Regions from separate parts of the Paenarthrobacter sp. YIM B13468 genome, predicted to be linked through region 1. Evidence: riboswitches for the same ligand, from Rfam matches in the RefSeq annotation. Region 1 holds a riboswitch; each other region holds the start of a gene.

Region 1 (4,151 bases):
GAAGGCCGCTGCCGACGCCCCGAATCCGTGGACAGCGAATTCTTTGATCCCGTACACGAAGGGAGCCATCGCGATCACGGACAGCGCGATACTGGGCACGTCTACACGGCCCGGGTCTGCGTCCTTGGATTCGGGAATGAGGACCCTGCCGAAGGCGAGGAGGGGAAGGAGAAGGAAGGTCGCCACCAGGAAGACGGCGCCCCACCAGAAGTGTTCCACCAGCCAACCACCAAAGATCGGACCAAGGGCGGCACCACCGGAGAAACCGGCGGCCCAGACGGCGATCGCGAGCCGCCGGCGGTTCGGATCAGCAAAGATGTTCCGGATCAAGGACAGGGTTGAAGGCATCAACATGGCGCCGAACACGCCAAGTGCAGCGCGGCCGGCAATCAGCCATTCCGCGGAGGGAGCGAACGCCGTAGCAGCCGAAACCGCAGCGAAGCCTGTGCTGCCGATCAGGAGCAGCCGCCGTCGTCCGATCCTGTCCCCAAGGTTGCCCATGGAAACCAGCAGCGCCGCCAACACGAGCGGGTACGCGTCAATGATCCACAGGAGCTGCACGCCACCCACATCCAAGGAGCGGGCAATTTCGGGCAGGGCGAACGTGAGGGCGGTGTTGTCGACGGCAACCAGCAGCACCGGAAACATCAGGAGTGCCAGTGCCGTCCAGTCGCGCCACGGTGCTGCCTTGCCCGTGGCGGGGTAAGCGGAACGGGGTGCTTGCGTTGAGGACGGCGTGAACATGTCATTACTGTACCGTCCAGACGGTACAGTTTCAAATGGAATCACCGTAAGCCTTTAGGGAATGATGGACGCATGCCACGAAAACCAGTTGCCAGGGATTCAGTCTTGGATGCCTTCGAAGCCCTACTTATTGAGGTGGGGGAGCGTGCTGCCACACTCGACGCCGTTGCTAAGCGAGCAGGGGTGTCCAAGGGTGGGCTGCTCTATCACTTTCCCAATAAGGAATCGCTGATCGGCGCCCTGCTGGAGCGATTGGATCGTCTGGCCCAGGAAGACATCGAAAAAATGAAGACTGCGCCCGATGGCAGCGCTGCCTACTTCATTCGGACCTCCCTGTGGGCCGGGACCCCCATGGACCGGGCGTTCGTGGCGGCCACACGTCTGGCAGAAGTCGCCCATGAGGAGACGCGTCGCAGGTTTGCCGGCATTCAACAACAGTGGCAGGACGTTCTGGCCGAGGATGTGGGACCGGAGGTTGCCAAGGCCGTCAGTTATATGGGTGACGGCCTGTATTTCAATGCCATGTTCGAAGGCGGACAGGAGGGCGGTAACGTCGGGCGGGAGGCCGACGTCGAGATCCTGTTGGGAGTCCTGGACCGGCTCCGCAAGTAACAGGCCATCCATTTGCGGCGACGCCTCCGACGTAGGACAATTGAGCCTTGTGGTGCGTCTTTACAGGGGCACGCAAACAAGTGAATATGCCTTTGATCTGCGGCGGGAGAGTCCTGCAAGCAAGTGATGCGGGCGCCGTAGGAGCAAACCCTCCCCAGGAATCTCTCAGGCCCACGCACCGCCACGGCGAGGCAACTCTGGAAAGTAGCAGGCCTTTTGCCGCGCCCGTTGGCGCGGAAGAAATGCTGTGCTCACCGAAGGTGCAAGCGATCGTTGTATAAGCAACACGCGGAAACTCTCAGGTCCAATACAGAGCGGGGAGGAACCCGAGCCGCTGTGGCGTACCCAAACGCCGCCCAAGTAATGGAGTTCCTTCGTGACGGTTAGTTCAGCCTCCACCACCTTCGTCGATCGGCATATTGGCGCCCGCCGCCAGGCCGACATTGACACCATGCTCAAGACGGTCGGCTACGACACCGTTGATTCGCTGGTTGATACGGCCGTTCCCAAAGACATCCGCCAGGACGTTGCCCTTACCCTTGAAAACGCGCTCAGCGAAGTTGAGGTGCTGGCCGAGCTGCGCAAGCTTGCGTCCAAGAACAAGACTGCCGTCCAGATGATCGGCCAGGGCTATTACGACACCGTCACGCCGCCGGTTATCCGCAGGAACATCCTCGAATCCCCGGCCTGGTACACGGCGTACACGCCTTACCAGCCCGAGATTTCGCAGGGCCGCCTGGAAGCTCTGCTGAACTTCCAGACCATGGTCCAGGACCTCGTGGGCCTGCCGATCGCCAACGCCTCCTTGCTGGACGAAGCAACGGCAGTGGCAGAGGCCGTCCTCATGATGCGCCGGGCCAACAAGAACAAGGAAGCCCACGACGGGAAGACCGTCCTGGACGCCGACTGCCTCCCCCAGACCATCGCCATCGTGAAGGGCCGCGCTGAGGCGCTCGGCTTCGAGGTTGAGGTCGCTGACCTTTCGCTGGGCCTCCCTGAGGGCGTCATCAACGGCGTCGTCCTGCAGCAGCCCGGTGTTTCCGGCCGGGTGTTCGATCACTCCTCTGTGATTGCTGAGGCCAAGGAACGCGGCGCACTGGTCACGGTCGCAGCAGACCTGCTCTCCCTGACGCTCCTCACCCCTCCGGGTGAGCAAGGTGCTGACATCGCCGTCGGTTCTGCCCAGCGCCTCGGCGTTCCGCTGTTCTTCGGTGGCCCGCACGCCGCGTACATGGCCGTCCAGAAGGGTCTCGAGCGTTCCATGCCGGGCCGTCTGGTGGGCGTTTCCAAGGACGACGCCGGTGCCCCCGCCTACCGCTTGGCGCTGCAGACCCGCGAGCAGCACATCCGCCGCGAGAAGGCCACGTCCAACATTTGTACCGCGCAGGCGTTGCTGGCCATCGTCGCATCTATGTACGCCGTCTACCACGGCCCCGAAGGCCTGAAGGCAATCGCAGAAACGGCCCACGGTCACGCCCGCACCCTTGCTGCGTCACTGAAGGCTGCCGGCGTCGAGGTCCTCCACACATCCTTCTTTGACACCATTACGGTCCGCGTTCCTGGCAAGGCTGCCGAAATCGTAGCTGCTGCCGAGGCCAAGGGCATCAACCTGCGCGGCATTGACGCTGATCTCGTGGGCATTTCTGTCGACGAGACCACTACATCGGAGATTGTTCGCGGCGTCCTGGATGTCTTCGGCGCTTCGGTCACCGAAGCCGTGGAGGGCTTCGCACTGGAGGCCTCCGTTGAGCGTTCGAGCGACTTCATGCAGCACCCGGTATTCAACACGCACCGCTCCGAAACCCAGCTCCTGCGCTACATCCGCAAACTCTCGGACCGTGACTTGGCCTTGGACCGCACCATGATTCCGTTGGGCTCGTGCACCATGAAGCTGAACGCCACGGCCGAGATGGAAGCCATCTCCTGGCCGGAGTTCGCCTCCATCCACCCCTTCGCTCCGGATTCCCAGACCGAGGGCTGGCGTGAACTGATCACGGATCTTGAGTCCCAGCTGACCGAAATCACTGGTTACGACCAAGTCTCCATCCAGCCGAACGCCGGCTCCCAGGGTGAGCTCGCGGGCCTGCTGGCGATCCGCGGTTACCACCTGTCCCGCGGCGACGAGCAGCGCAACGTCTGCCTGATTCCTGCTTCCGCGCACGGAACCAACGCAGCCTCGGCTGTGTTGGCCGGCATGAAGGTTGTCGTGGTGGCTACGGCCGCTGATGGCACCATCGATCACGCCGATCTGGCGGCCAAAATCGAGGCCAACCGGGACGCCCTCTCGGCCATCATGATCACCTACCCGTCCACGCACGGTGTTTACGACGCCGATGTCCGGGAAGTCTGCGACGCTATCCACGAAGCCGGCGGGCAGGTCTACATTGACGGTGCAAACCTCAACGCGCTCGTTGGGCTCGCGCAGCCGGGCAAGTTCGGCGGCGACGTCTCCCACCTGAACCTCCACAAGACGTTCTGCATCCCGCACGGCGGTGGCGGACCCGGTGTTGGTCCGGTCGCGGCCAAGGCACATCTGGCGCCGTTCATGCCGGGTGACGCTGCTTCCTGGACCGAAGGCAAGGACGTCCCGATTTCGGCCTCCCGTTTCGGTTCGGCCGGTGTGCTGCCGATTTCCTGGGCTTACGTGAAGCTCATGGGCGGCCAGGGGCTCACCGAAGCCACCAAGTCAGCGCTGCTGGCTGCGAACTACATTGCTTCCCGGCTCAACGAGCACTTCCCCGTGCTCTACACCGGCGAGGGCGGACTCGTGGCTCACGAATGCATCCTGGACCTCC
Region 2 (4,151 bases), on a different contig from region 1:
TCTTGTGCAGGTTCAGGTGCGATACGTCGCCGCCGAACTTGCCCGGCTGGGCCAGCCCAACGAGCGCGTTGAGGTTTGCACCGTCAACGTACACCTGGCCACCGGCCTCGTGGACGGCGTCGCACACTTCCCGCACGTCGGCGTCGTAAACACCGTGCGTGGACGGGTAGGTGATCATGATGCAGGAGAGCGCCTCGCGGTTGGCTTCGATCTTCGCAGTCAGGTCCGCGTGATCGATGGTGCCATCAGCGGCCGTAGCCACCACGACAACCTTCATGCCGGCCAGCACAGCCGAGGCTGCGTTGGTGCCGTGCGCAGAAGCAGGGATCAGGCACACGTTGCGCTGCTCATCCCCGCGCGACAGGTGGTAGCCGCGGATGGCCAGGAGGCCCGCGAGCTCACCCTGGGAGCCGGCGTTCGGCTGGATGGAGACCTGATCGTAACCGGTGATCTCAGTGAGGTCGGCTTCCAGTCCTTCAATGAGCTCGCGCCAACCAGCCGTCTGGTGATCCGGAGCGAACGGGTGGATGGAGGCGAACTCAGGCCAGGAAATTGCTTCCATTTCAGCCGTGGCGTTCAGCTTCATGGTGCAGGAACCCAGCGGGATCATGGTGCGGTCCAAGGCGAGGTCGCGGTCGGACAGCTTGCGGATATAGCGCAACAGCTGCGTCTCGGAACGGTGCGTGTTGAACACCGGGTGCTGCAGGAAATCCGAGGTGCGCAGAACGGAGGACGGCAGCTCAAACCCTGAAGCGTCCTTCACCGGGCCGGCACCGAAGGCGACGGCTACCGCGGAGAGGACCTCCGGCGTCGTGGTTTCATCGAGGGAAACGCCAACCGTGTCGGCATCGATGCGACGCAGGTTGATACCGCGGGCTTCGGCGGCGGCGATGACTTTGCCAGCCTTGCCGGGTACGCGGACCGTCAGAGTGTCGAAGAAGGATTCGGACACGAGTTCGCGGCCGGCGGTCTTGAGGGCAGTGGCCAGTGTGCGGGCGTGGCCATGGACGGTTTCGGCGATTGCCTTCAGTCCTTCCGGACCGTGGTAAACCGCGTACATCGAGGCCACGATGGCGAGCAATGCCTGGGCAGTGCAGATGTTGGACGTGGCCTTCTCGCGGCGGATGTGCTGCTCGCGGGTCTGGAGCGCTAGCCGGTAAGCGGGGACGCCGGCATTGTCCTTGGAGACGCCCACGATGCGGCCCGGAAGCGTGCGCTCCATGCCTTCGCGGACTGCCATGTATGCGGCGTGCGGGCCACCGAAGAACAGCGGAACACCAAAGCGCTGGGCAGTTCCGACCGCGATGTCGGCGCCCTGTTCGCCCGGGGGCGTGATGAGGGTGAGCGCCAAAAGGTCGGCAGCCACAGTGACCAGGGCACCGCGTTCCTTGGCCTCAGCGATCACAGAGGAGTGGTCAAACACGTGGCCCGAAACGCCGGGTTGCTGCAGGACGATGCCGTTGATGTCGCCGTCGGGAAGGCCCGCCGAAAGTTCGGCAATCTCCACTTCGAAGCCCAGCGCTTCGGCGCGGCCCTTCACGATCGCGATGGTCTGCGGGAGGAGGTCGGCGTCCAGGACGGTCTTGCCGTCCTTCGCGGTTTTGGACTTGTTGGCGCGACGCATCAGCAGCACGGCCTCAGCCACGGCAGTGGCTTCATCCAGCAGCGAAGCGTTGGCTACCGGCAGCCCCGTGAGGTCCTGGACCATGGTCTGGAAGTTCAGGAGAGCTTCGAGGCGGCCCTGCGAAATCTCGGGCTGGTACGGCGTGTAGGCGGTGTACCAGGCCGGGGATTCGAGGATGTTGCGGCGGATGACCGGGGGCGTCACGGTGTCGTAGTAGCCCTGGCCGATCATCTGGACGGCGGTCTTGTTCTTGGAAGCCAGCTTGCGGAGCTCGGCGAGGACCTGCACCTCGGTGAGGGCGTCCTGCAACTTCAGGGCAGTGTCCTGGCGGATGGAATCGGGGACCGCAACATCTACCAGGCCGTCTACGGAGTCGTAGCCGATGGCCTTGAGCATGGTGTCAACGTCGGATTGGCGTCGGGCGCCGATATGCCGGTCCGCGAAAGCGGTGGGGGTTGATTGAACAGTCAAGAGGAACTCCATGATTCAGGCGCCCACTGAGCGCCACGATGAATGTGGGTTCCTCCCCACTCTGTATTGGACCTGAGAGATTCCGCAGGAATGGTTGCCTGCTTGCACCGTCGGTGAGCCCGGTTGCCCGGACTGCTTTCCAGAGTTGCCTAACCGCGGCGGTACATGTGCCTGAGAGATTCCTGGGGAGGATTTGCTCCTACGGCGCCTGACTGGATGTACCGGCAGGACTCTCCCGCCGCAGATCAAAAGCGTTGCGTCACCATGGGTGACACGCTTCACACCATAGCTGGTCATTTCGAAAAAGCGCAAGCAAGGGATACCTACCGATGCATCGCCTCGTGGATCTGGAGCGCGAACCACAGCTGGGCAACCGTGGAGGTTTCACCCATGTCCAGCCCCGTCAATTCGCCGATTTTCCGGATCCTGTAGATGATGGTTTGCCGGTGCGCGAACAGGGCAGCGGCAGTCTTTTGCCAGGAACGCTGCGAGTCCAAATAGGTCCTCAGCGTGACCAGGAGATCGCCTTCCTGGCTCTGCTCGTAATCGAAAATCGGGCCCAGCAGACGCCTGACCAGCGCAGTTCCTTCCTCAAAACCGGTCAGCCCGAGCCAGGATGGCCCCTGCGCGTAGCGGGCCAGGTCGAGCTTGTTCGCCCGGGCCGATCCGAGCGCCCAAAGGGACTCCTGCAGCGCGCGCTGAATGCCCGCCACACCCGCCGGAGCGCTGATTCCAATCGCGGCATCTGCCCCGGCGCAATGAACCAGGATGTCGTCAGGCACATCAGCGGGGACCACCACGTGCAGCCTGCTATTCCGCTTCAACGACGCCGACGCAACCCCGTGCCGCCACAGTTCGATGTGCACGTTCGCCAGCTTGTCGCCGTCGTTCGTTGTGGTGGAAGCGTTCGCTGACATGGATGCGAGCAGGAAGTCTTGGGGCGGAACCCCAAAAGTTGACAGCCGGCTCTCCATCTCGGCCGCGCCCAGTCGGCCATCCATAGCCTGCAGCAGGAACTCGCCGGCCAGCCGATGCCGCCCTTCAAGCGACAAAACGATGCGCGAGAGCTGCAGTCCCAGCACGGTTGCGGCGTGCAGGAGTACGACGGCGTCCGGGTGCGGTTCGCTGTGTGGCAGCACCACGAGCAGGGCGTTGGCGTGCGTCGGGATGTCCATGGTCAGCACGTGCCGGCCCCGGATCCGGTGCCACTGGAAATTCTTGCCAGCCAAGGACACCTGCCCGGAAAGCGGAGCCCATTCATCCGCGAGGAACTCCGGGAGCCGCTGGCCCTCGGGGTGCCAGGGATGGAGGCAGCGGCGGTCCACCACGAACAGTTCAGCGTCCAGTTCGGTGGCAAGCCGTTGGACCAGGCTTTGCCAATGGTCCTCGGAGGCTCCGGCCGTGCGGAGAAGGTCGTAGACCCTGGCTGTCTGGCGCAGGCGCCGGGACTCTTCGAGCAGGGAGGATTCGGCAACCGAGCGGGCGATCGCGATGAAGGGCAGCGGGTACGGGATGTTGATCAGCGGCAGCGGCAGCCGGTCGCAGGCCGCCAGGAACTCCTGCGTCAGCGGGGGTGCGTGCATCTTTTCGCCGATCGCCAAGGCGCTTGCCCCGCTGTCCATGAGGGCCTCTGCGAGCGCCACTTGTCCCTCGGCGTCCGCGGGAATCGAGAGTCCATTGGTCATCATGAGCTCGCCGCCGGTGACCCATTCCCACAGTCTGGGCAGGTCCGAAGTGTGCGCCCAGGTGATCCGGTTGTCGCGCCCTGTGTCGCCGGCAAGGAGGGTGAGCCCGAGTTGGGGTTCAGCTACGAGCTCGGCGACCGTGATTGCCATCGGATGGGGTCCTGACTCTATGATTCCGGGGGCCGTTTCGGACCATTTAGACATTCGTCTAAGCGCCTCGGCCATTTGTAGTCAATGTACCGCTATTCGCCGTGACCCGCGTCACCAAGAATGGAATTACTTACTTCCCGCTCAATGGCGAGCACCCCTCACACCAAGGATCCGGCAATGACAATCCACAAGCCCATCGGCCCTGTCGACGCAACCAAAGT
Region 3 (4,151 bases), on a different contig from region 1:
ACTCTCCAAGAACGTCAACTACACCTATGACGCCGGCCGCCCTGCAGGGGACCGCATCACCGGCATCTGGGTGAACGGGACCGTGATGGACCCGGCGAAGCAATACAGAATTGGGACCTTCAGCTTCCTGGCAACGGGAGGCGACAACTTCCGGATCTTCAAGGAAGGCACCAACACGAAGGACACCTGTCTGGTGGACCGCGATGCGTGGATCAAGTACCTGCGTGAGCACAACCCCGTGTCTCCGGACTTCGCGCGCCGGTCAGTTGCCGTGGTTAACACCACCGCCACAGAGGTCAAAGCAGGTGAGCCCATGACACTCGCTATCTCCAAGCTGAATCTCACCTCGATCGGCAGCCCGGCCAACAACACCCTCAATGCGATCTTCGTGGACAGCAAGGGCGCAGCAGTGCCGCTTGGATCGGTTCCAGTAACGGCAGGAGCAGCCACGGTGGACCTCAAGGTTCCCGCTGCGGCAGCTGCAGGTACCGGCACCTTGGTGCTGACCGCCGTCGAGAGTGGAACCGTGGTGAAGGCCAGTGTTCAGGTAGCTGATAGCGGGCCCAACCCGCCGCAGTGCACTCCGCCGGTCAAACCGTCTACGTGGTACGACCTCGTGGGCTGGCTCCGCTACACGTGGGCGTGGCTGGAGTATCAGAAGTGCCTGAGGGGCTAAACAGCCCCTTTCCTTAGGCTGCCCCAGGGGGCACCTCACGGTGATGAATCGTGAGGTGCCCCCTGGGGTTTGGCAGCTACTTCTTTGCGAGCTCGGGCTCTTCCGCTCGCTTGGCGTCTTTCTCAAGCTCCGCTTGGAACTCCTCGTAGCGAACCAGATGCGCGGGCCGACGACGCAGGATGGACCAGGCCACCCCCAGAATCACGAACCACAGCGGCGTAGCCAGCAGCGCAGCAAAAGTGTCCGGCTGCGTGGTCAGGGTCCAGAGCACGAAGGCAAAGAATGCGAAGACCACCCACACCATCACCACGCCGCCGGGCATTTTGAACGCCGAAGAATCATGCAGGTGTGGCCGCCGCTTGCGGAACGCCAGGTAGCTGGCCAGGATGATGGACCATACGAACACGAAGCAGACAGCTGACACGGTGGTCACCATGTCGAACGCCTTGCCGATGTCCTGCCCTGCGTACATGAGAACGACGCCGGACAGCAGCAGGACGCAGGAAAGGAACAGGGCGTTGCGGGGTACTTTGCGTCCTGAGAGCGCGCCGAACACAGCTGGGGCGTCGCCTTCCTTAGCCAGTCCGTAAACCATGCGGGACGTGGAGTAGATGCCGGAGTTGGCGGAGGACATCGCAGAACTGAGCACCACCAGGTTGACGATGGTGGCGGCAGCACCCAGTCCGGCCAGGGAGAACATGGCAATGAAGGGGCTGTGTCCAGCCGCGAACTGGGTCCACGGGGTGACGGACATCAGGATGATGAGGGCGCCCACATAGAAGAGCAGCACGCGGATCGGGATCGAGTTGATGGCCTTGGGCAGGTTCTTCTCCGGGTCCTTGGCCTCGGCGGCCGTGGTGCCTACCAGTTCAATGCCGACGAAAGCGAAGACGGCGATCTGGAAACCGGCGACGAAGCCCATGAATTCGTTGGGGAAGAAGCCACCGTGGCTCCACAGGTTGGTGAAGCTGGCCGGTCCGGCGTCGGACTGGAAGCCGCTGAAAATCATGAACAGGCCGACGATGATGAGGGCCGCGATAGCGACGATCTTGATGAGGGCGAACCAGAACTCGGTCTCGCCGAATGCTTTCACCGTAGCCAGGTTCAGGAGCAGCAGGATACCGATGGTGATCAATCCGGGTACCCAGAGCGGAAGGGAAGGCCAGAGCTCCTTGGAGTACCCGGCGATCGCGATGACGTCAGCGATGCCGGTAATGACCCAGCAGAACCAGTAGGTCCAGCCGGTGAAGAACCCTGCCCAGGGACCCAGCAGGTCCGCTGCGAAGTCGCTGAAGGATTTGTAGTTCAGGTTGCTCAGGAGCAACTCGCCCATGGCGCGCATGACGAAGAACAGCATGAAGCCGATGATCATGTACACGAAAATGACAGACGGACCAGCGGCAGAAATTGTCTTTCCCGAGCCCATGAACAGGCCCGTGCCAATTGCACCGCCTATCGCGATCAGCTGGATGTGCCGGTTACTGAGCTGCCGTTCGAGGTGTGGTGAGTCTGCTCGATGCGAGTCGGAGGATGGTGGGCGCTGAATCGTCAAGAGGAACTCCATTGTTCAGGCGGCACTGGGTGCCACGATGATTCGGGTTCCTCCCCGCTCTGTCGTGGACCTGAGAGTTTCCGCAGGAGTGGGCCTGCTTGCACCTTCGGTGAGCCCGGATGCCCGGACTGCTTTCCAGAGTTGCCTCGCCGCGGCGGTACATGGGCCTGAGAGATTCCTGGGGAGGGTTTGCTCCTACGGCGCCTGACGGGATGTACCGGCAGGACTCTCCCGCCGCAGATCAAAAGCGCGCACCACTTTGCCGGTGATGCAGCTCACACACTAGCGAAGCGTTGGACTCACCGCAAACGAAGGCAGCTAACTGCCCAGAATGCTACGAGCGATTTCGTCGGCATCCCGCAAGGTTCGCTGGCCACTGGCGTAAGCCTTCCCGGTTGCCGGACGCGCCTCCGCAGCAATCGCTGTTCCCCACTGGGTCGCGGACAATTGCAGGCCCAAAACATACATCCCCTGCGTCACAGAGCCGTTGGACGCCACAGGCCGGTACGGGTGCGGTTCCACATCCAGTCCGGTTGTCTGCACTGGCGTGCCCTCGGCACTCATCATGATTTTGGTTCGCACAAGGCCGTCGGCCATGAGTTGTTCCAGGAGCGGGGAAATATTGATGCCTACTCGGTTGGCTGGCGACATCGCTTCAATCAAAGTGGGTGCCTCCACAGGTCCATCGTGAACCCAAGGCGAGACCGCCCGGAAAACCTTGGCGCTTCTATCCACGCTGAACTTGGGATCGGGTCCAACGAAACCAACGACGCCGGCACGCGCCAAAGCTGCCAACTGCTCAGAACGCAGTGCTGGGGCTCCGCTTGCAAGGCCTTCAACAAACGATTCGAACCATCCCCGCAGTTCAGCGACCCACGATTCGTCCGTGATTCCGCCGTCCGCGACGACAGACTTGAGGATCGCCCTGCCTCTGTGGAGGGCTCCGATGGCCATCTTCACGGGGTCGGCTTCCCCGAGGGCAGAGCGCCGCGCGTCGTCGTCAAGGTAGGCCGTTATCGCCAGGTCCAACTCCCGGCGGGACGCGAACGTCCGGCCAGCCAACGGCGCAGCGAGCCCGCGGACATTGAGTCGGCGGGAGGCAACCACGTGCTTGTCCACGAGGGCGGCGACGTCACTTTCCCATTTGGCAGTGGTGTGCGCGTGGGGCTGCAAGGCATCCTCAAGGTCCGCGAGGAACTGCGCTGCATCGCGAATGGCGGCGGGCTGCGACCTTGCCAGGGTGGAGTAGTAAGCCCACAAGGCGTCACGATGCAGGAGCGGCCAAAGGTCATGGTCGAATCCTGGCTGGATGCCGGCTGCCCTGAAGCGGTCCACTGCTGCCTCGGTCAGGTAACTCATGGTGATGCTGCTGGGGTAATACCCTGCCAAACCAGCCTTGGCCCGGTACGGGGTTCCGCGCCGGGATGCTGCGATGATCTTGGGTTCCCTGCCTGAGGGCCGGTACTCGAGAACTCCGGCTCCCGGTACGCCGGCTTCGACGAACTTGCCTCCGCGGCCCTCGGTCAGCTGGCCCATGACATCGAAGAAATTCAGTCCCATCCCACGCACCAGGACGGGCTCGTTGTCCGGCACCCGCTGCCAGTCGACGTCGGCCGGCGGTGCAGGCGGGAAATAGAGGAGGCCGTGCTCGTCGGCGGCCCGTTGGAACGCACGCTGCTCCGGATTCAAACGGGACTCGACGTGCCCCAGCGCGAGGACCACCGAGCCGACGGTGAGCGTAGTGCCGTCGGCCAGTTCGACGTCGAACGCTTGCCCGCCTGTGGTGCCTGAGCTTGCCGGGACCGGGCGCGCCGCTACGGCGGTCGTTTCATGGAAGGTGACCTCCACGCCGTCGGGCATTCGCCGAAGCAGCTCCGCCAAAGTCTGCCGCAGATACCTTCCATATAGGGCCCGGCTCGGAAA

What was found. Region 1 has a riboswitch for glycine ahead of gcvP (aminomethyl-transferring glycine dehydrogenase). Riboswitches for the same ligand answer to the same signal wherever they lie in the genome.
Region 2: another riboswitch for glycine. It lies ahead of gcvP (aminomethyl-transferring glycine dehydrogenase); the one in region 1 lies ahead of gcvP (aminomethyl-transferring glycine dehydrogenase).
Region 3: another riboswitch for glycine. It lies ahead of cycA (D-serine/D-alanine/glycine transporter); the one in region 1 lies ahead of gcvP (aminomethyl-transferring glycine dehydrogenase).

Annotation. Positions count from the first base shown of each region.
Region 1 covers NZ_JBHZPI010000030.1:64,346-68,496, forward strand. Annotated here, with positions in the region: gene ACFX4T_RS22950 (MFS transporter) at 1-744, opposite strand, end outside; gene ACFX4T_RS22955 (TetR/AcrR family transcriptional regulator) at 817-1,356, shown strand; glycine riboswitch at 1,450-1,547, shown strand; gene gcvP (aminomethyl-transferring glycine dehydrogenase) at 1,733-4,151, shown strand, end outside.
Region 2 covers NZ_JBHZPI010000038.1:25,091-29,241, reverse strand. Annotated here, with positions in the region: gene gcvP (aminomethyl-transferring glycine dehydrogenase) at 1-2,095, opposite strand, end outside; glycine riboswitch at 2,245-2,343, opposite strand; gene ACFX4T_RS24595 (PucR family transcriptional regulator) at 2,419-3,930, opposite strand; gene speB (agmatinase) at 4,108-4,151, shown strand, end outside.
Region 3 covers NZ_JBHZPI010000028.1:67,652-71,802, forward strand. Annotated here, with positions in the region: gene ACFX4T_RS22280 (ExeM/NucH family extracellular endonuclease) at 1-676, shown strand, start outside; gene cycA (D-serine/D-alanine/glycine transporter) at 753-2,240, opposite strand; glycine riboswitch at 2,374-2,472, opposite strand; gene ACFX4T_RS22290 (FAD/NAD(P)-binding protein) at 2,547-4,151, opposite strand, start outside.